Regions from separate parts of the Streptomyces sp. YIM S03343 genome, predicted to be linked through region 2. Evidence: predicted binding sites of a transcription regulator. Region 2 holds the regulator's gene; each other region holds the start of a gene.

Region 1 (6,802 bases), 1.1 Mb from region 2:
CTGTGCCTGCTGTGCGAGACCCGGCGCCGCGCCGCCCGCCGCTCAGAGCTGACCGGCGGCGGCTCTCAGGGCATGCGCCCCGGCGGACAGCCCCCGGCCGCCCCGGCGCCGTCGCGCTACGGCGTCCGCGCCCACCGCCCGCAGCCCCAGCAGCGCTGGCTGCCGGAGCTGTGGAACGGCCAGGAGTGGCAACTGTGCGGCACCCCGCGCCGCGACCGGCACGAGGCGGAGCTGTATCTGGCCGCCCAACGACGCGGCCCACGGCCCGCCATGGCGTACCGACTCGTGCACGAGTTCACGGACTACGAGGTACTGCGGGTCTGGGGGACACCCGTACAGGTCGCCGCCATCGAGCCCATGGACAACCTGTGATTTCTGGATGTCCCGAACGGAACCCATGACTTTCACAGTTTGCTGATATTCCATCTCCCGCACGTGGCGTAGGGAGCGTCACCGTGATCTCACGGAGCGTGGAGCGTCGATGACCGGCCTTATCAAACAGCTCCGCATCTCGCTCCTCGTCACGCTCGGGGTGATGGCCTTCGGCGTGCTGTCGGACCTCCTAAAAGCACTGTGGTCGGGGGACTTCCTGGCGGTCCTGGGCGACGATGCGCTGACCGCGGTCATCTTCTGTACTTTCGTGGCCGTCGTGCACACGGTGATCTACGGCGCGATGCACGTCGGACGCCCGGAGACGCGGGAGGCGCGGGGCGTCCGGGCCGGGTTGGGGGTGCTGCTGGTGCTCGACGTGCTCCCGCTGCTCATCGCGGGCTACGTCGTACTCGCCCTCATACCCGTCATGACCGTCGTGGTGACATGGGGCTGGGTGAGGCGGGGAGCCACGGTACCCGGTGAGGCGCGGAACACCGCGCTGTTCTTCGGCATCCTGTCCGTGCTGGTGCAGGCGGTGGGAGCCGCGATCATGGCCGCGGTGGGATGATCATGCATATGTCCGAGGACACCGGCGCCATGTGGGCCGTCCTGCTGATGCTCGCGGTCGCGCCCGCGATGGGGTACGCGCTCGTCACCCGGCTCACCGGGCGCGGGCGCAAGGGGGCTGCCTCCTGGCAGCCGATAGACGACCCGGTCTTCTGGGCCGGCGCGGGTGCGGCGGTTGCGGGCCATGCGCTGGCCGCGGTCGCCGTGGTCGGGGACTGGGGCGGGATGTCCGGACCGCTGTCGGCGGCGTACGCGGGCGGAGGTGTGGCCAGCGCCCTCGTCTACGCGTACGACGCCTGGACGGGCAACGGCCGTGCGGGTGACGGCGATAGGGGTGAAGGCACTGCGCGGGCGGGTCGTCGGGGCGGGCGTGTGCTGCGTCCTGCGCTGCTGCTCGTCGTGCCGTACGTGTTCGCCCTCGGGTTCTTCCTGCTGGTCACTGACTGACCCGAGGGCGAACGGTGGGACGGCTCAGCTCAGGGATTTCAGAGCCGCCGCGTCGTACGGCTTCAGCTCGTCCGTACGGCCGGAGAGGATCTTCGCCGCCCACTCGGGGTCCTGGAGCAGCGCGCGGCCGACGGCCACCAGGTCGAACTCGTCGCGCTCCAGTCGGTCGAGCAGGTCGTCGATGCCCTTGAGCACGGAGCCCTCGCCGGTGAAGGCCTTGATGAAGTCGCCGTCGAGGCCGACTGAGCCGACGGTGACGGTGGGCTTGCCGGTCAGCTTCTTCGTCCAGCCCGCGAGGTTGAGGTCGGAGCCCTCGAACTCGGGGAGCCAGTAGCGGCGGGTGGAGGCGTGGAAGGCGTCCACACCGGCCGCGGCGAGCGGGGTCAGGATGGACTCCAGTTCCTCGGGGGTCTCGGCGAGCCGGGCGTCGTACGCCTCCTGCTTCCACTGCGAGTAGCGGAAGAGGACCGGGAAGTCGGGCGAGACGGCCTCGCGGACGGCCGCGATGACCTCCGCCGCGAACTTCGTCCGGGCCACGGGGTCACCGCCGTAGGCGTCGGTACGCCGGTTGGTGCCCGCCCACAGGAACTGGTCGAGGAGGTAACCGTGCGCGCCGTGCAACTCGACGCCGTCGAAGCCGATGCGCTCGGCGGCGGCCGCGGCCTCGGCGAACGCGCCGATCACGGCGTCCAGGTCGGCCCGGTCCATCGCCTTGCCGGTGGCCTCGGTGGCGCCGATGCGCAGGCCGGAGGGGCCGACGGCGGGGGCTTCGGGGAAAGGCGCCTGGCCCTGCTCACGGACCATGCCGATGTGCCACAGCTGCGGGACGATCGTGCCGCCCGCCGCGTGCACCGCCTCGGCGACCTTCGCCCAGCCCGCCAACTGCTCCTCCCCGTGGAACCGCGGTACGCGGCTGCTCTGCCCGGCCGAATCGTGGCCGACGTACGTTCCCTCGGTGACGATCAGACCGACACCGGCGGCTGCGCGGCGGGCGTAGTACGACACCACGTCCTCACCCGGGATGCCGCCGGGGGAGAACATGCGGGTCATCGGCGCCATGACGATCCGGTTGGGCACGGTCAGGCCGTTGAGCGTGACCGGGCGGGAGAGGATCTCGGCGGCGCGGGAGGCCGGGGGCGTGGTGACGGTCACGTGGGGGCTCCTGGAGAGTGATTCGACTGACCAACTGGTATGTGCGCACGCATCGTTGCACTACCTGAATCAACTGCACCCTCCGAGTGGTGCATTCCGCATCGCCGATGAGCCGCCGTGTGATCCCGGACACGCCGAGGGCGGCACCCCCTGTCGGAAGGGGGTGCCGCCCTCGGTAAGGACGCAGATCAACCAGAGGTCGATCAGAAGTCCATGTCACCGCCCGGCATGCCGCCCGGGGCGGCCGCGGCGGCCTTCTCCGGCTTGTCGGCGATGACGGCCTCGGTGGTGAGGAACAGCGCGGCGATGGAGGCCGCGTTCTGCAGCGCCGAACGGGTCACCTTCGCCGGGTCGATGATGCCCTCGGCGACCAGGTCGACGTACTCGCCGGTCGCAGCGTTCAGGCCGTGACCCGGGGTCAGGTTGCGCACCTTCTCCACCACGACGCCGCCCTCGAGGCCGGCGTTGACGGCGATCTGCTTCAGCGGGGCCTCCAGCGCGAGCTTCACGGCCTGCGCGCCGGTCGCCTCGTCACCCTCGAGGTCCAGCTTCTCGAAGACCGAGGCGGCCTGGATGAGGGCCACGCCGCCACCGGCGACGATGCCCTCCTCGACGGCAGCCTTCGCGTTGCGGACGGCGTCCTCGATGCGGTGCTTGCGCTCCTTGAGCTCCACCTCGGTGGCGGCACCGGCCTTGATGACCGCGACACCGCCGGCGAGCTTCGCCAGGCGCTCCTGGAGCTTCTCGCGGTCGTAGTCCGAGTCGCTGTTCTCGATCTCGGCGCGGATCTGGTTGACGCGGCCCGCGACCTGGTCGGAGGAGCCGGCACCGTCGACGATGGTGGTCTCGTCCTTGGTGATGACGACCTTGCGGGCCTTGCCCAGCAGGTCGAGGGTCGTGTTCTCGAGCTTGAGACCGACCTCCTCGGAGATGACCTCGCCGCCGGTGAGGATGGCGATGTCGTTCAGCATCGCCTTGCGGCGGTCACCGAAGCCCGGGGCCTTGACCGCGACGGACTTGAAGGTGCCGCGGATCTTGTTGACGACCAGGGTCGACAGGGCCTCGCCCTCGACGTCCTCGGCGATGATCAGCAGCGGCTTGCCCGACTGCATGACCTTCTCCAGCAGCGGGAGCAGGTCCTTGACCGAGGAGATCTTGGAGTTGGCGATCAGGATGTACGGGTCGTCGAGGACGGCCTCCATACGCTCCATGTCGGTGGCGAAGTACGCCGAGATGTAGCCCTTGTCGAAGCGCATGCCCTCGGTGAGCTCGAGCTCCAGACCGAAGGTCTGCGACTCCTCGACGGTGATGACGCCTTCCTTGCCGACCTTGTCCATGGCCTCGGCGATCAGCTCGCCGATCTGGGTGTCGGCGGCGGAGATGGAGGCCGTGGAGGCGATCTGCTCCTTGGTCTCGACGTCCTTGGCCTGCTCCAGCAGGGCGGCGGAGACGGCCTCGACGGCCTTCTCGATACCGCGCTTGAGGGCCATCGGGTTGGCGCCGGCGGCTACGTTGCGCAGGCCCTCCTTGACCAGGGCCTGGGCGAGCACGGTCGCGGTGGTCGTACCGTCACCGGCGACGTCGTCCGTCTTCTTGGCGACTTCCTTGACCAGCTCGGCGCCGATCTTCTCGTACGGGTCCTCGAGCTCGATCTCCTTGGCGATGGACACACCGTCGTTGGTGATCGTGGGGGCGCCCCACTTCTTCTCGAGGACGACGTTGCGGCCCTTGGGGCCGAGCGTCACCTTCACGGCGTCCGCGAGCTGGTTCATGCCGCGCTCGAGGCCGCGCCGCGCCTCCTCGTCGAACGCGATGATCTTGGCCATGTGAAGTGGTCCCTCCAGGACTGGGGGTGATTCCTTCGGACCGCGCCCGCGCCCGCGACGGACGGCTCGCCGGCCCGTGGTTCCTTGCCCCACGCGGCCTGCGGGCCTCACCGACCCGGTCCTTCATTGTCACTCTCACCTTCAGAGTGCTAACGCCAATGATTAGCACTCGCCCCTGTCGAGTGCAAGCGCCTCCGGCAGGGTCGGCCGAGGGTCAGCCCTTGGCGAACAGCAGCCCTACGACGTCCGACGGCAGCCGTACGACGTCCGCACGGCAGCCGTACGACGTCTGCACGGCGTCCGGGCACGCGAAGGGCCCGCACCCGGTGCGGGTGCGGGCCCTTCGCAGGAAATACGTGCAGTTGACGTTCAGGCGGTGACGCGGACCATGTCGGCCTGCGGGCCCTTCTGGCCCTGCGAGATCTCGAACTCGACGCGCTGACCCTCTTCCAGGGTGCGGTAGCCGTCCATCTGGATCGCGCTGTAGTGGACGAAGACGTCCGCACCACCGTCGACCGCGATGAAGCCGTACCCCTTCTCCGCGTTGAACCACTTGACGGTGCCCTGAGCCATGCCTAACTCCCCTATTACTGGCCCTTGCACAGATCCACACTTCGCGGATCCGGGTCAGACCTCACCCCCCATGGATTGGGGGCGTGCGCCGGAACGCGTCGACCGCGGCTGAATGTATCTGTCCAACTGCCGTCTGCAACAGGTCAATCGGACGAGAAATCCGGGCACGCACGGTCGGGAATCTCCCGAGAATTCACCTGAATTCAGGGCAAGTCGGGCCCCATAAAAGGCGTATAAGGCGCAAAAGGTTCGCACACTTTGGCTACTTCTTGCCGTTCGCCCGGCACATTCACAGGGTCTTCACCCTGAAGATCACGAGCGCCTTCCCCAACCCTACCGCGTTCAACCCAACTGAATTACCCCCTCCGCTTCTCTCACGGAGGAGGCAATTCGATGAACAGTGAGTGAGCGACGTTACCCCCGGTAACAGTGGTGGGCTCCGTGGTGCACTCCGGGCGGGCGCTCCGGGGGTGCGCTCCTGGGGTGCTCAGCCTCCGGCGACGGCGGGGATGATCGACACGCCCGCCCCGTCCGGAGTAGCCGTCTCCAGGCCCTGCTCGAAGCGGACGTCGTCGTCGTTGACGTAGACGTTCACGAACCGGCGCAGCTTGCCCTGGTCGTCCAGGACCCGGGCGGCGATGCCGGTGTGGTTCTTCTCCAGGTCGGTGATGACATCGGCGAGGGTCGCGCCCTCGGCCGCCACTTCGGCCTGCCCACCGGTGTAGGTGCGCAGGATGGTGGGGATGCGGACGGTGACACTCATGCGACTTGACCTCCGGTGACAAGGGGACTACGTTGCGTCGCGACCGCCGGGCCGGCGGTTTCGGCCTGTGGAGCTGGCATAAGACCTCGGCTTGGGTTCGTCCCGGGGGCAGCCGGCGGTGAAGCAGGAAACCCGGCGGGCGACCGCTGGACTCCTCGGGACTCGGAGGAGGAGGTCAAGCGAGGCCAGCCTCTCGGAACGACTCAAGGTTGGGACGGATGGTGGCGGTCAGCCCGGTGCCGGCCACCGCGTCGAGGGTCTTGAGGCCGTCGCCCGTGTTGAGGACGACCGTGGTGAGGGTGGGGTCGAGGACGCCGTCGTCGATCAGCTTCTTCGTCACGCCCACCGTCACACCGCCCGCCGTCTCGGCGAAGATGCCCTCGGTGCGGGCGAGCAGCCCGATCGCCTCGACGACCTGATCGTCCGTCACGTCCTCCACGGCGCCGCCGGTACGGCGCGCGATGTCGAGGACGTAGGGCCCGTCGGCCGGGTTGCCGATGGCGAGCGACTTGGCGATGGTGTTCGGCTTCTGCGGCCGTACGACGTCGTGCCCGGCCTTGAAGGCGGTGGACACCGGCGAGCAGCCCTCGGCCTGCGCACCGAAGATCTTGTACGGCCGGTCCTCCACCAGACCCAGCTCGATCAGTTCCTTCAGCCCCTTGTCGACCTTGGTGAGCTGCGAACCGGAGGCCACCGGTACGACGATCTGGTCGGGCAGCCGCCAGCCGAGCTGCTCGCAGACCTCGTACGCCAGGGTCTTGGAGCCCTCCGCGTAGTACGGCCGCAGATTGACGTTGACGAAGCCCCAGCCCTCGCCCGCCGGATCGCCGATCAGCTCGGAGCAGAAGCGGTTCACATCGTCGTAGGTGCCCTCGATACCGACCAGATCGCCGCCGTAGATCGCGGCCATGACGATCTTGCCCTGCTCCAGGTCGTGCGGGATGAACACGCACGAGCGCAGCCCGGCGCGGGCCGCGGCGGCACCCACCGCACCGGCCAGATTGCCGGTCGAGGAGCAGGAGAGCGTGGTGAAGCCGAAAGCGCGGGCGGCCTCCAGCGCCTGGGCCACGACACGGTCCTTGAAGGAGTGCGTCGGATTGCC
Region 2 (6,802 bases):
GTGATGCCCCTGGTGTGCAGCGGGATGGACTGGCCGGACTGGGTGCCCGGGCGGATGTCCACCTCTTCGAGGCCGTCCAGGGTCTCCAGCGGGACCTTGGTGCCGAGGGACGCCGCGGTCATCGGGATGGTCACCGTGCAGTGCAGATCGTCGCCGCGCCGCTGGAAGGTGCGGTGCGGAAGTTCGTGGATCTCCACGTACAGGTCACCGGCGGGGCCGCCGCCGGGGCCGACCTCGCCCTCACCGGCCAGCTGGATGCGGGTGCCGTTGTCGACACCGGCCGGGATCTTGACGGTGAGGGTGCGCCGGGAGCGGACCCGGCCGTCGCCCGCGCACTCCGGGCACGGCGTCGGGACGACGGTGCCGAAGCCCTGGCACTGGGGGCAGGGGCGGGAGGTCATGACCTGGCCGAGGAAGGACCGGGTCACCTGGGACACCTCGCCCCGGCCGCGGCACATGTCGCAGGTCTGCGCGGCGGTGCCGGGCGCGGCGCCCTCGCCGTTGCAGGTCCCGCAGACGACGGCCGTGTCGACCTGGATGTCCTTGGTGGTGCCGAAGGCGGCCTCGTCCAGCTCGACCTCCAGCCGGATCATGGCGTCCTGCCCGCGCCGGGTGCGCGAGCGCGGCCCGCGCTGCGACGCCGTGCCGAAGAACGCGTCCATGATGTCGGAGAAGTTGCCGAAGCCGCCCGCTCCGAAGCCGGCGCCCGCGCCGGCTCCGCCGGACTGCGAGAGCGGGTCGCCGCCGAGGTCGTAGACCTGCTTCTTCTGCGGGTCGGAGAGCACCTCGTAAGCGGCGTTGATCTCCTTGAACCGCTCCTGGGTCTTCGGGTCCGGATTGACGTCCGGGTGCAGCTCGCGTGCGAGCCGCCGGAAGGCCTTCTTGATCTCTTCCTGCGACGCGTCGCGGCGCACGCCGAGAACGGCGTAGTAGTCCGTGGCCACTTACGACTCCGCCAGGATCTGTCCGACGTACCGTGCCACTGCGCGTACCGCTCCCATCGTTCCCGGGTAATCCATGCGGGTCGGTCCGACCACGCCGAGCTTGGCCACTGCCTCGCCGCCCGAACCGTAGCCGACCGAGACCACGGACGTGGAGTTGAGTCCCTCGTAGGCGTTCTCATGACCGATGCGTACGGTCATGCCCGAATCCCCCGTCTCGCCCAGGAGTTTCAGGAGGACTACCTGTTCCTCCAGCGCCTCCAGGACGGGCCGGATGGTGAGGGGGAAGTCATGTCCGAAGCGGGTCAGATTGGCGGTGCCGCCGATCATGAGCCGCTCCTCGTTCTCCTCGACCAGTGTCTCCAGGAGGGTGGAGAGCACCGTCGAAACGGTACCGCGATCCTCGGCGTCGAACGCGTCGGGGAGGTCCTCGACGAGCAGCGGCACGTCGGTGAACCGGCGGCCCGCGACCCTGCTGTTGAGCCGGGCGCGCAGATCCGCGAGCGATGCCTCGCCGAACGGGGCGGGACAGTCGATCATCCGCTGCTCCACACGGCCGGTGTCCGTGATCAGCACCAGCATCACGCGGGCGGGCGCGAGCGACAGCAGTTCCACGTGCCGCACGGTGGAGCGGATCAGGGACGGGTACTGCACGACGGCGACCTGCCGGGTGAGCTGCGCGAGCAGCCGCACCGTACGGGCCACCACGTCGTCGAGGTCGACGGCGCCGTCGAGGAAGTTCTGGATCGCGCGCCGCTCCGGGGCCGTCATGGGCTTGACACCGGCGAGCTTGTCGACGAACAGCCGGTAGCCCTTGTCGGTGGGGATGCGCCCGGCGCTGGTGTGCGGCTGGGCGATGTACCCCTCGTCCTCCAGGGCGGCCATGTCGTTGCGGACAGTGGCCGGGGAGACGCCGAGGCTGTGGCGTTCGGTGAGCGCCTTGGAGCCGACCGGTTCCTCGGTGCCGACGTAGTCCTGGACGATGGCGCGCAAGACCTGGAGCCTGCGTTCACTCAGCATCGCGCCCTCCTCCAGATGTCGTCCCCTAGTCCCCCAGGCAGTCCCTGAGCGGTACCTGAGCAGTCTCTGAACGTCCTGCCGGCACTCTGCAGACGTCCTGCCTGGCACTCTGCGCGCGCGAGTGCCAACGGCTCCCCCGCCAGTGTACGGCGGTGGGGTACACCCCCGGCAAGGCTGGGACCCGTCGGTGCCCCCACGAGAGCACCGTCACAGTTAGCGTCGCTGCATGACCGTGACTTGGGAAGAGCTCGGATGGGAGCGGCTGGCGGACGGGGTGGGGCGGTGCCGTCTGCCCCGGTGGGACTGCACGGCGGGACTGGTGGTGGGCCGGGGTGCGGTCCTGGTGATCGACGCGGGGGCGGACCTCGCGGAGGGCACCCGGCTGCGGGCGCAGGCGGAGGCGCTCGCGGGGCACCGTGTGACCCATCTCGCTCTCACCCACCCCCACTTCGATCATGTCTTCGGGGCGGCGGCGTTCGCGGGCGCGGAGATGTTCGGCGCGGTCGGCGTGGACGCGGCGCTCATGTCCCGGCGGGCGCGGGAGGAACTGCGCGCGGACGCGGTACGCAACGGTCTGCTCGCGGCGCAGGCGGACGAGGCGGCCGATGCGCCGGTCGTTCCCCGCCACCATGTCTCCGGCGAGTGGACCCTGGACCTCGGCGGCGGCCGTCAGGTGCTGCTGGCGAACGTGGGCCCCGGCCACACCGCCCACGACCTGGCGGTGCTGGTCCCCTCCCTGTCGCCCGGCGACCCGGACGATCCGGAGGTGGTCTTCTGCGGCGACCTCGTGGAGGAGTCCGGCGAACCCCAGGCGGGACCGGACGCCGTACGCTCCCGCTGGCCGGCCGCCCTGGACCGGCTGCTGGCGCTTGGCGGCCCGGACGCCCTGTACGTACCGGGCCACGGCGCGGCGGTGGACGCGGAGTTCGTGCGGGCGCAGCGGGACGCCCTGGCGGCTCGCTTCGGCGTGTCGTGACGGCGCTACGGCGCCCTGCCGCCCCGTTCCTCCTATCGTCGTCCGAATGCGCCAGTACTCACCGGACCTGACCCCGCCGTGGAAGAGGCAGCAGCCCGCGCCGGAGGTGCCGGCGGAGCCCGGCCTGGTCGTGGAGGAGCCCGGCACCGGCTTCTGCGGCGCGGTGATCCGCTGCGAGGCGGGCACGGTGACCCTGGAGGACCGGTTCGGCAAGCACCGGGTGTTCCCGCTCCAGCCGCGCGGCTTCCACCTGGAGGGGCGGGTCGTGACCCTCGTACGCCCGCCGCAGTCCACCCCCGTACGCCCCGCCCGCACCGCCTCCGGCTCGGTGGCCGTCCCCGGCGCCCGCGCACGGGTGGCCCGCGCAGGGCGCATCTATGTCGAGGGGCGGCACGACGCGGAACTGGTCGAGAAGGTGTGGGGCGACGACCTGCGCGTCGAGGGCGTGGTCGTGGAGTACCTGTCGGGCGTCGACGACCTCCCGTCGATCGTCACCGGCTTCGCCCCGGGCCCCGACGCCCGCCTCGGCGTCCTGGTGGACCACCTGGTCACGGGCACCAAGGAGTGGCGCATCGCGGAGGCGGTGACGAGCGAACACGCCCTGGTGGTGGGCCACCCGTACATCGACGTGTGGGAGGCGGTGAAACCGTCCTCCCTGGGCATCGACGCCTGGCCCCGCATCCCGCACGGGGAGGACTGGAAGACGGGCGTGTGCCGCGCCCTCGGCTGGCCGGACAACACCGGCGCGGCCTGGCAGCACATCCTCTCCCGGGTCCACTCCTACAAGGACCTGGAACCGGAACTGCTGGGCCGGGTCGAGGAACTGATCGACTTCGTCACGGCAGCGGACGGCGGCGCGACGGCCTGACGCCGGGCGGTCGCCGAGCGGTCGCCGGGCGGTCGCCGGGCGGTCTCCGACGGCCACGGTCCTGGAGACTGTGGCTCAGTCGACGAGGTCCCTGACCACCGCGTCCGCCAGCAGGCGGCCCCGCAGGGTGAGGACGGCTTGGCCCTCGTCGTAGGGGCGGGCCTCCAGGAGGCCGTCGCGCAGGGCTCGGCGGGAGGCCGCGAGGCCCTGCTCACGGAGGAGGGACAGCGGTACGCCCTCGCTCAGCCGCAGCTCCAGCAGGATGCGCTCCACCCGGCGGTCCTCGTCGGTCAGCAGTTCGCGGCCCGCGCCCGGGGAGCGGCCCTCGGCCAGCGCCGCCGCATACGCGCCGGGGTGCTTCACGTTCCACCAGCGCACACCGCCGACGTGCGAATGCGCCCCGGGGCCCGCGCCCCACCAGTCCGCTCCGCGCCAGTACAGCTCGTTGTGCAGGCAGCGGGCGGCGTCGGTGGTGGCCCAGTTGGAGACCTCGTACCAGCCGTAGCCCGCCGCCGACAGCGTCTCCTCGGCGATCAGATACCGGTCGGCGTGGACGTCGTCGTCGGTCGGCGGGATCTCGCCTCGGCGGATACGGCGGGCGAGCTGCGTGCCCTCCTCGACTATGAGGGCGTACGCGCTGATGTGGTCGGGTCCGGCGCCGAGGGCGGCGTCGAGGGAGGCCCGCCAGTCGTCGTCGGACTCACCCGGGGTGCCGTAGATCAGGTCGAGGTTGACGTGCTCGAAGCCCGCCGCCCGGGCCTCGGCGACGCACGCCTCCGGGCGGCCGGGGGTGTGGGTGCGGTCCAGGATCCGCAGTACGTGCCGCCTGGCGCTCTGCATCCCGAAGGAGATCCGGTTGAAGCCCCCTTCGCGCAGAGCGGCCAGATAAGCCGGGTCGACCGACTCGGGGTTCGCCTCCGTCGTCACCTCGGCGTCCGCCGCGAGCCCGAACTCCTCACGGATCGCGGCGAGCATCCGCACCAGGTCGGCGGCGGCCAGCAGGGTGGGCGTACCGCCGCCGACAAAGACGGTACGGACCTCGCGCTGGTCGTCGCCGAGCACCTTCCGGGCCAGGCGGACCTCATCGATCAGGGTGCCGGCGTAGTTGTCCCGGGAGGCGAGCACACCGCCGCTGCCGCGCAGCTCGGTGGCGGTGTAGGTGTTGAAGTCGCAGTACCCGCAGCGAGTCGCGCAGTACGGCACATGCAGATAGAACCCGAGGGGACGGCCGGCGGCGCCGGCAAGCGCGACCTCGGGCAGAGCACCGTCGGCGGGGACGGGCTCGCCGTCGGGGAGTGCGGAAGGCATGTGCTCCATTGTCCCGTACGGCGGGGGGTACGGGGCCGGTGTGCGGCTTTGGGGGGTGGGCCGCGCAGCCCGGCGCTACCGGGGTACCGCTGGGGAAGGTCGCGCAGCCCGGCGCTAACGGGTTGCCGCCCGCGCCCACCCGTGCTGCCCCAGCGGCACGACTGCCCGCGGCTGGGCGCGGCGGGCAGCGCCCCGAAGGGGCGCGGGGAACTGCGCGACCAGCCACAACGTGCCCGCAGATGACCACCGACCGCCGAACCCCAAGGGGCGCGGGGAACTGCGCGACCAGCCACAACGTGCCCGCAGATGACCACCGACCGCCGAACCCCAAGGGGCGCGGGGAACTGCGCGACCAGCCACGACGTGCCCGCAGATGACCACCGACCGCCGAACCCCAAGGGGCGCGGGGAACTGCGCGACCAGCCACGACGTGCCCGCACTCTGAGCCCCGCCCCCTACCCCCCTTCACCGCCGGGTGGCAGCCGGTCCGCCTGGAGAACCAGCAGCGCCAGATCATCCTCCGGAGGCTGCGGGGCAAAGTCATGGACCAGCCGGCTGATCCGCTCCGCGATCCCCTCGGCGCTAAGCCCGGCGCAGCCACCCAGCGCCCGAGCGAGCCCGTCCGCGTCGTCGAACTGCCGCGAGCCCTCACGCCGTTCGGTGACCCCGTCCGTCACGCACAACAGACTGTCGCCCGGGCGCAGCTCGAACGTCTCAGCGGTGTACGTGGCGTCCTCGACCACCCCGAGGATGGTCTGCGGATGCGCAACCGAGCGCACGGTGCCGTCCAAACGGAGGTGCAACGGCAGCGGATGCCCCGCCGAGGCGAGGGTGCAGCGGATGCCGCCGCCGGGCAGCGGGACGAGTTCGCCGTGCAGAAGCGAGAGGAAGCGGGTCTGGGGGCCGTCACCGGGGGCGACCGCGCGGCCCCCGGCGGCCACCAGGGCACGGGCGGCGGCGTCGGCCGCCTCGGTGGCGTCGTCGAGGAGGAGCTGGTTGAGGCGGTCGAGGACGTCGGCGACACCGTGGCCGTCCCGGGCGAGCAGCCGCAGCCAGGGCCGGGCGAGACCGATGACCACGGCCGCCTCGGGCCCCTTGCCCTGGACGTCGCCGACGGCGAAGCACCAGCGGCCGTCCCCGGCGGGGAAGAGGTCGTAGAAGTCGCCGCTGGGATCGCCCTTGTCGCACGGCTCGTAGACGAGCGCGCTGCTCACCCCGGGGATCTCGGCGACGGCGCCGGGCAGCAGACCGCGCTGGAGGATGGCGCTGATGGTGGCCTGCCGGGCGTACTGCCGGGCCGCGCCGATGGCGAGCCCCACCCGGCGGCTGAGGTCCTCGACGAGCCCGGTGATCTCGTCGGGGAAGTCCGGCACTCCGGATCGGCCGATGACGAGCGTGCCGAGCGGCCGGCCGCCCGCGATCAGCCGGTAGGCCAGGGCCGCGCCGTGGGCATCGCGCGGGCCGAGGGCGTCGCCGGGCCAGGGGTGCGGGACGGGGGCGGGGCGCGGTCCGCCGGCCGGGCGGGGCGGGTCCTTCGCCAGGGCGCGGCGCAGGTCGTCGATGCGGTTCTCGCTGCTGTGCCAGACCCGGGCCAGCCGCGGCCCGGCCGCCCCCGTGCCGCCGTCGCCGGTGCCCGGGTGCCGGGTTCCCCAGCGTGCGAGCGACTCGTCCTCCAGCCACACCGCGCAC
Region 3 (6,802 bases), 2.4 Mb from region 2:
CGTGGACGAGGGCCGAGCCACCGCCGGAGACGATGCCCTCCTCGACCGCGGCGCGGGTCGCCGAGATGGCGTCCTCCAGGCGGTGCTTCTTCTCCTTCAGCTCCACCTCGGTGGCGGCGCCGACCTTGATCACGCACACGCCGCCGGCCAGCTTCGCGAGGCGCTCCTGGAGCTTCTCGCGGTCCCAGTCGGAGTCCGTGTTCTCGATCTCGGCCTTGATCTGCGCGATGCGGCCCTGCACGTCCTCGGACTTGCCGGCACCGTCGACGATCGTCGTGTCGTCCTTGGTGATGGTGACCCGGCGGGCGGTGCCCAGCACCTCGGTGCCGACCTGGTCGAGCTTGAGGCCGACCTCCTCGGAGATCACGGTCGCGCCGGTCAGCGTCGCCATGTCCTGGAGCATCGCCTTGCGGCGGTCGCCGAAGCCGGGGGCCTTGACCGCGACCGCGTTGAAGGTGCCGCGGATCTTGTTGACGACGAGGGTGGACAGGGCCTCGCCCTCCACGTCCTCGGCGATGATCAGCAGCGGCTTGGAGGCGTTGGTCTGGATGACCTTCTCCAGCAGCGGCAGCATGTCCGCGATCGCGGCGATCTTGCCCTGGTGGATCAGGATGTACGGCTCGTCGAGGACGGCCTCCATGCGCTCCTGGTCCGTGACGAAGTACGGCGACAGGTAGCCCTTGTCGAAGGCCATGCCCTCGGTGAAGTCCAGCTCCAGACCGAAGGTGTTGGACTCCTCGACGGTGATGACACCGTCCTTGCCGACCTTGTCCATCGCCTCGGCGATCAGCTCGCCGACCTGCTGGTCCTGCGCCGACAGCGCGGCCACCGCGGCGATGTCCGACTTCTCGTCGATCGGGCGGGCCGAGGCGTGCAGTTCCTCCGACACCGCCTTCACCGCGGCGTCGATGCCCTTCTTCAGGGAGGCCGGGGAGGCACCGGCGGCGACGTTGCGCAGGCCCTCGCGCACCAGCGCCTGGGCGAGCACGGTGGCGGTGGTGGTGCCGTCACCCGCGATGTCGTTGGTCTTGGTCGCCACCTCCTTCACCAGCTGGGCGCCGAGGTTCTCGTACGGGTCGTCGAGCTCGACCTCGCGGGCGATGGTGACGCCGTCGTTGGTGATGGTGGGCGCGCCGAACTTCTTGTCGATGACGACGTTGCGGCCCTTCGGACCGATCGTCACCTTGACCGTGTCGGCCAGCTTGTTGACGCCGCGCTCGAGGGCGCGACGGGCGTCCTCGTCGAACTTCAGGATCTTCGCCATGACAGCGGGAGCCCTCTCGGAAATCTGTGGGTGAAAACGGCGCTGCGCCCCGGCGCCCGTTGTCTGTGGTCCCGGGGGCCTGGGGCGCAGCGTCATCTGTCTGGCATCTGGCATCAGGCAGCAGAACGTTCCTCTGCCTGTCAGTCAGGAAGTGAAGTGACTACTTCTCGATGATCGCGAGCACGTCGCGAGCCGAGAGGACGAGGTACTCCTCGCCGTTGTACTTCACCTCGGTGCCGCCGTACTTGCTGTACAGGACGACGTCGCCGACCTTGACGTCGAGCGGAAGGCGCTCGCCGTTCTCGAAACGGCCCGGGCCCACGGCGAGGACGGCGCCCTCCTGGGGCTTCTCCTTCGCGGTGTCCGGGATGACCAGGCCAGAGGCCGTGGTCTGCTCGGCGTCCAGCGGCTGGACCACGATGCGGTCCTCGAGCGGCTTGATGGCAACCTTGGAGCTGGCGGTCGTCACGATCCGACCTCCCCCTTCGGAGATCTCACGGGGTTAACTGTCTGAGGTGGCGACCAGGTCGATCCGTCGTCGCGGGTGCCGGACCTGCCCGTCGCTTTGTTGGCACTCTCCAGGGGGGAGTGCCAGAGCCGAGACTATGACTGCGGTTAGCACTCGGTCAAGCGGAGTGCCAGTTGCCTGCGGCGCGTCGGCCGATCGGTTCATTTGCCTACGGCTGTTTTGTCGGCACCCTTGGCTGCAGTGGGCGTCTCTGGGGGCTGCGCCCCCAGACCCCCCTTTCGGCCCTTCGGGCCTCGTCCTCAAACGCCGGACGGGCTGGATAGTGCTGGCCTTGCCCTCAGAAGTGCCGCGATAACCCCGCCAGTGCCGCAATAACCCCCGCCCACTCATCGCTGGCTACAGGTAGTCCTCCAAGCGGCCCGCCGTCAGGCCCTCCGTCTGCAGCTTTCGCAGGAGGCTCGTTGTTCTTGTTCCCGGGCTTCTCGGGGGGATGCGGACGATGTCTCCCGGGTGGAGGTGGGGGGCGCCTCGGGTGTAGGTCAGGGTGGTTTTCGTCAGGGTGGCTCGCCACAAGATCAGGGCGCCTACTCCGCAGTCCGCTGCGGCTCGCAGGGTTGTCGTGTCGTAGGTGCCGTGGGGTGGGCGGAGGAAGCGGGCGTGGGTGTTCAGGCGGGCTCGGAGGCGGTCCTGCTCGGCGCAGATCCGGGTGTGCTGGGTGCGGTACGGCAGGCCGCGCAGGGGGTGGTGGTCGAGGGTCCGGTTCTGTACGGCGGCTCCCGCGGCGCGCAGTCTCGTGAACTCGGCGTGGTCCGTGTCGGCGGGGGTGCCGGTGACGAACACCGTGACCGGGAGGTGCAGGTCGCGGACCATGTCGGGGAAGCGGGGGTCGCGGGGGTAGCGGGGGTCCCGGTGGGCGCTGGTGTCGTAGTCGTAGGTCAGGAACACCACCCGGTCGCGGGTGGGGATGTGGTCCAGGGCGGGTGGGAGGCCGGGGCCCGCCGTGCGGGCCGGGGGTGCGGCCGAGGGCTTCGGGGGGCGGGTCAGGGGGGCGGGGAGGCCCCAGCGGCGGTACGGGGGCAGTCCCGCGCCGGGGACGGCGTGCGCGGTCGGGTGGTCCACTCGCTGGGCCGCCTTTTTGCCGAGGCGCTCGATGGGGTCCACCGACTGGGCGCAGGACGTGAGCGGCAGGAGCAGGAGCAGGGTCAGGAGGAGGGTGGGGGCGGTCAGCGGCCTGCGCGGGGTCACAGGTAGTCCTCCAGGCGCGCCACCGCGTAGCCCTCGGCGGTGACCTTGGCCAGGAAGCGGCGGACCATGTCGGGCATCGTGCCCTTCCACTCCGTACGGCCCCGGAAGTGGGTCAGGACGATGTCACCGGGGTGCAGGTGCTGGTCCGCCTCCCGGTACTCCCAGTGGTCCACGAACACCTCCTCGTCCCAGATCGGCGCGTACCGGATGCCGCACGACTTGGCGGCCCGCAGGGTGTTCCGGTCGTAGCTGCCGTAGGGCGGGCGCAGGACGGCCGGGCGCTTGCCGAACTGTTTCTCCATCACGTCCTGCATGCCGCAGATCTCCTGCTTCTGCTCGTCGTAGGACATGCCCCGCAGATCGGGGTGGTGGAGCGTGTGGTTGTCGAGGGTGATGCCCAGGGAGCGCATGCGGCGGAAGTAGGCGTAGTCATCCTTGATCAGGAAGTTGCTGAGGAACGCCGTGTACGGGATGTGCAGGTCCTTCATCATCCGCAGGAACTCGGGGTCCTTCTCGTTGCCGTCGTCGATCGTGAGGAAGACGACCTTGTCCCGGGTGGGGACCGTGGTGAAGACCGGGGGGAGGTTCAGTTCCTCCTGGCCGTCGACCTCGAAGCCCTTGCGGGCCGTGATCCTCGGCTTGCGGGCCGGGGGCAGCGGGGGCGTCAGCGGGACCTGGCGCAGGCCCCAGCGTCTCGCCACGGCGGCACGGGCGGTGTACGTGGCGCGCAGCCGCGTGGCGTACGTGTCCAGGGCGCGGGCGGCGGCGGGAGCGCGGCCGGCCTCCTGGCCCGGGGCGGGGTGGCCGGTGGCATCGGGTCCGGTCTGCGACGTACAGCCGGAGGCGACGGCGACTGCCGCCAGGGCGGTGGTGAGACCGGCACGGATCACCTTCCGCCCCTTTGCCCTCTTCTTGTCATTTTGTACGACCACTCGCATGGTGCCGGATCCTCCCAGGCACCGGCCCCCGACCCCGGCCGACACCGCCGCCACTGCCGTACCGTCCACCGACTGGCCCACATCCGCCCTGCGGCTGATCGACAATGACCCGGTGAACGCCCACGCCCCCCTCGACGCCCTCGATGCCCTTCGCGCCCTCCTCGCCCCCGAGGGCCGCGCCCTCCTCGACGAGGTGCGCGGCACCGCCCCCGCCGACGAACTGGCCGTGGCCACCCGGCTGCGCCGCGAGCACGCGCCGGAGCTGGTGTCGGCGGCACTCGGTCAGACGCGGCTGCGGCAGCGGGCGGCGGCGAAGTTCCCGGCGGCCGACGCGGAGCGGATGTTCTTCACACCGAACGGGGTCGAGCAGTCCACCCGGACGAGCGTGGCCGCGTACCGGGCCGGGCGGCTGCGGGAGCTGGGCGTGGCCTCGGTCGCCGATCTGTGCTGCGGCATCGGCGGCGACGCCATCGCGCTGGCCCGCGCCGGGATCCGGGTCCTCGCGGTGGACCGGGACCCGCTGACGGCGGCGGTGGCGCGGGCGAACGCGGCCGAGCTGGGACTCTCGGACCTCGTCGAGGTGCGGGAGGCGGATGTCACGGAGGTGGACACATCGTCGTACGACGCCGTCTTCGCCGACCCGGCGCGGCGCGGGGGCCGGGGGCGGATCTTCGACCCGGAGGCGTACTCGCCGCCGCTGTCCTGGGCGGTCGGGGCCACCGCGGCGGCGCGGGTGGCCGCGCTGAAGATCGCACCGGGCATCCCCCACGAGTCGCTCCCGGCGGCGGCCGAGGCGGAGTGGGTCTCGGACGGCGGCGATGTGAAGGAGGCCGTGCTCTGGTTCGGGGAGGGGAGCACACCGGGCGCGGTACGGGCCACCCTGCTGCCGGGGCCGCGCACCCTGCTCGGGCGCGGGCTGCCCGATCCCGGAGTACGGCCGGTGGGACGGTACCTGTACGAACCCGACGGCGCCGTCATCCGCGCGCACCTGGTCGCCGAGGTCGCCGAGGAGATCGGCGGCGGGCTGATCGACCCGACGATCGCGTACATCACGGCCGACGAGGCACGCCCCACCCCCTACGCGTCGGCGTACGAGATCACCGACCAACTGCCCTTCAGTGTGAAGAAGTTGAAGGCACTGCTCCGTGAACGGGAGGTCGGCACGCTCACGGTCAAGAAGCGCGGCTCGGCCGTCGAGCCGGAGGAACTGCGCAGGAAGGTCAAGCCGTCGGGCCCCCACTCGGCAACCGTCTTTCTGACTCGGGTCGCGGGCGCGCCGACGATGCTCATCGGTCGGCCCGTCCAGCCCACCGACCCCATTGACCCCGTCGACCCCATCGACCCCATCGGCTGAGACAGCCGACTCGCCGTCACTCGCACCCCTCCGCCCGTCCCAGCAGCAGTTCCCGCTCGCGTTCGTTGCGGGTCAGGGCCGCCGCTCGTTCAAACTCCTCGCGGGCCTCGGTCTTACGGCCCAGGCGGAGGAGGAGGTCGGCTCGGACGCTCGGGAGCAAGTGGTAGTCGCGGAGGGCGGGTTCGGTGGCCAGAGTGTCCACCAGTTCCAGGGCCCGGGCCGGGCCTTCGGCCATCGAGACGGCCACCGCGCGGTTCAACTCGACCACGGGGGACGGGGTCCGGGCCGCCAGCAGAGCGTACAGGGTCGCGATGGCGGGCCAGTCCGTCTCCTTGTAGGTGTAGGCACGGGCGTGGCACGCGGCGATCGCCGCCTGGAGGGCGTACGGGCCCGGGGCGCCGGTCGCCGCTGCATCCGCACGGGACAGGGCCGCGACGCCGCGGATGATGAGCAGGCGGTTCCAGCGGCGGCGGTTCTGGTCCTTGAGGAGGACCGGGGTGCCGTCCGGGCCGGTGCGGGCGGCCGTACGGGACGCCTGGAACTCCAGCAGCGCGGCCAGTCCGTGCACCTCGGGTTCCTTGGGCATCAGCCCGGCCAGCAGACGGGCCAGCCGCAGCGCGCCCTCGCACAGTTCGGGGCGCAGCAGATCGGCGCCGGCCGTCGCGGCGTACCCCTCGTTGAAGATCAGATAGATCACGTCGAGGACCGAGCCGAGCCGTGCCTCGCGGTCCGGGCCGTACGGCACCTCGAAGGCGACGTTCTTCGTCGCCAGCGTCCGCTTCGCCCGGACGATGCGCTGCGCGACCGTCGGCTCCGGGGTGAGGAACGCGCGGGCGATCTCGGCCGTGGTGAGGCCTCCCAGCAGGCGCAGGGTGAGCGCGGTGCGTGCCTCGGGCGGCAGGACCGGGTGGCAGGCGGTGAACACCAGGCGGAGGAGGTCGTCGTCGATGTCTTCCGGATCGGACGGTTCCTCCGGCTGCGCCGTCGTCGTCGCCGTCGCCGCCGTCAGGTCCCTGCCGATCTCCTGGAGCTTGCGGGCGTAGTTCTCCCGGCGTCTGACCAGGTCCACGGCGCGATGACGGGCGGTGGCCGTCAGCCAAGCGCCCGGGTTGTCCGGGACGCCGTCCCGGGGCCAGCGTTCCAGGGCGGCGACCAGGGCGTCCTGGGCCAGTTCCTCGGCGATGCCCACATCGCGGACCACCCGGGCCACGGCCGCGACCACGCGGGGGTATTCGAGGCGGAAGACCGTCTCGATCGCGTGCTCGGCAGCGGTGCCGTCCCGGTCCGGGGGCGGGGGCGAGCTGTGCTTCGGGAGTGCGGTGCGCTCCGGGGGCGGGGTGCGCTCCGGGGGCTGCTGCGGTTCCACGTCCACAGTCCACCATCGAACACCCCGCCTCGGGTCCGGCAAAGGACCGCCGGTCGGGCCGCCCCCCGGACGGCTCAGGACTCCATGATCTCCCGCACCTCGCAGGTCACCGTCCAGTAGTCCTCGTGGACCTTCAGGAAGCGCTTCGTCCACTCCAGGGCCTCGG

Evidence for each region. Region 2 encodes HrcA, which represses chaperone genes, less so after heat shock. Its sites were predicted from a motif close to TTNGCACTCNGNNNNNCNGAGTGCNAA; they were not measured.
Region 1: groL (chaperonin GroEL) is a predicted target of HrcA. The motif match lies at 4,491-4,517, and genes of this name have one in related genera.
Region 3: groES (co-chaperone GroES) is a predicted target of HrcA. The motif match lies at 1,880-1,906, and genes of this name have one in related genera.

Annotation. Positions count from the first base shown of each region.
Region 1 covers NZ_JBPUKX010000001.1:5,069,567-5,076,368, reverse strand. Annotated here, with positions in the region: gene ACSYGN_RS22130 (hypothetical protein) at 1-372, shown strand, start outside; gene ACSYGN_RS22125 (hypothetical protein) at 482-940, shown strand; gene ACSYGN_RS22120 (hypothetical protein) at 949-1,386, shown strand; gene ACSYGN_RS22115 (NADH:flavin oxidoreductase) at 1,411-2,538, opposite strand; gene groL (chaperonin GroEL) at 2,742-4,364, opposite strand; gene ACSYGN_RS22105 (hypothetical protein) at 4,586-4,744, shown strand; gene ACSYGN_RS22100 (cold-shock protein) at 4,734-4,937, opposite strand; gene ACSYGN_RS22095 (ubiquitin-like small modifier protein 1) at 5,425-5,700, opposite strand; gene thrC (threonine synthase) at 5,876-6,802, opposite strand, start outside.
Region 2 covers NZ_JBPUKX010000001.1:6,216,668-6,223,469, reverse strand. Annotated here, with positions in the region: gene dnaJ (molecular chaperone DnaJ) at 1-944, opposite strand, end outside; gene hrcA (heat-inducible transcriptional repressor HrcA) at 945-1,961, opposite strand; gene ACSYGN_RS27135 (MBL fold metallo-hydrolase) at 2,188-2,937, shown strand; gene ACSYGN_RS27130 (DUF3097 domain-containing protein) at 2,984-3,805, shown strand; gene hemW (radical SAM family heme chaperone HemW) at 3,881-5,113, opposite strand; gene ACSYGN_RS27120 (SpoIIE family protein phosphatase) at 5,569-6,802, opposite strand, start outside.
Region 3 covers NZ_JBPUKX010000001.1:3,766,826-3,773,627, forward strand. Annotated here, with positions in the region: gene groL (chaperonin GroEL) at 1-1,264, opposite strand, end outside; gene groES (co-chaperone GroES) at 1,425-1,733, opposite strand; gene ACSYGN_RS16000 (polysaccharide deacetylase family protein) at 2,130-2,978, opposite strand; gene ACSYGN_RS16005 (polysaccharide deacetylase family protein) at 2,975-3,916, opposite strand; gene ACSYGN_RS16010 (class I SAM-dependent methyltransferase) at 3,915-5,270, shown strand; gene ACSYGN_RS16015 (RNA polymerase sigma factor) at 5,287-6,525, opposite strand; gene ACSYGN_RS16020 (YciI family protein) at 6,711-6,802, opposite strand, start outside.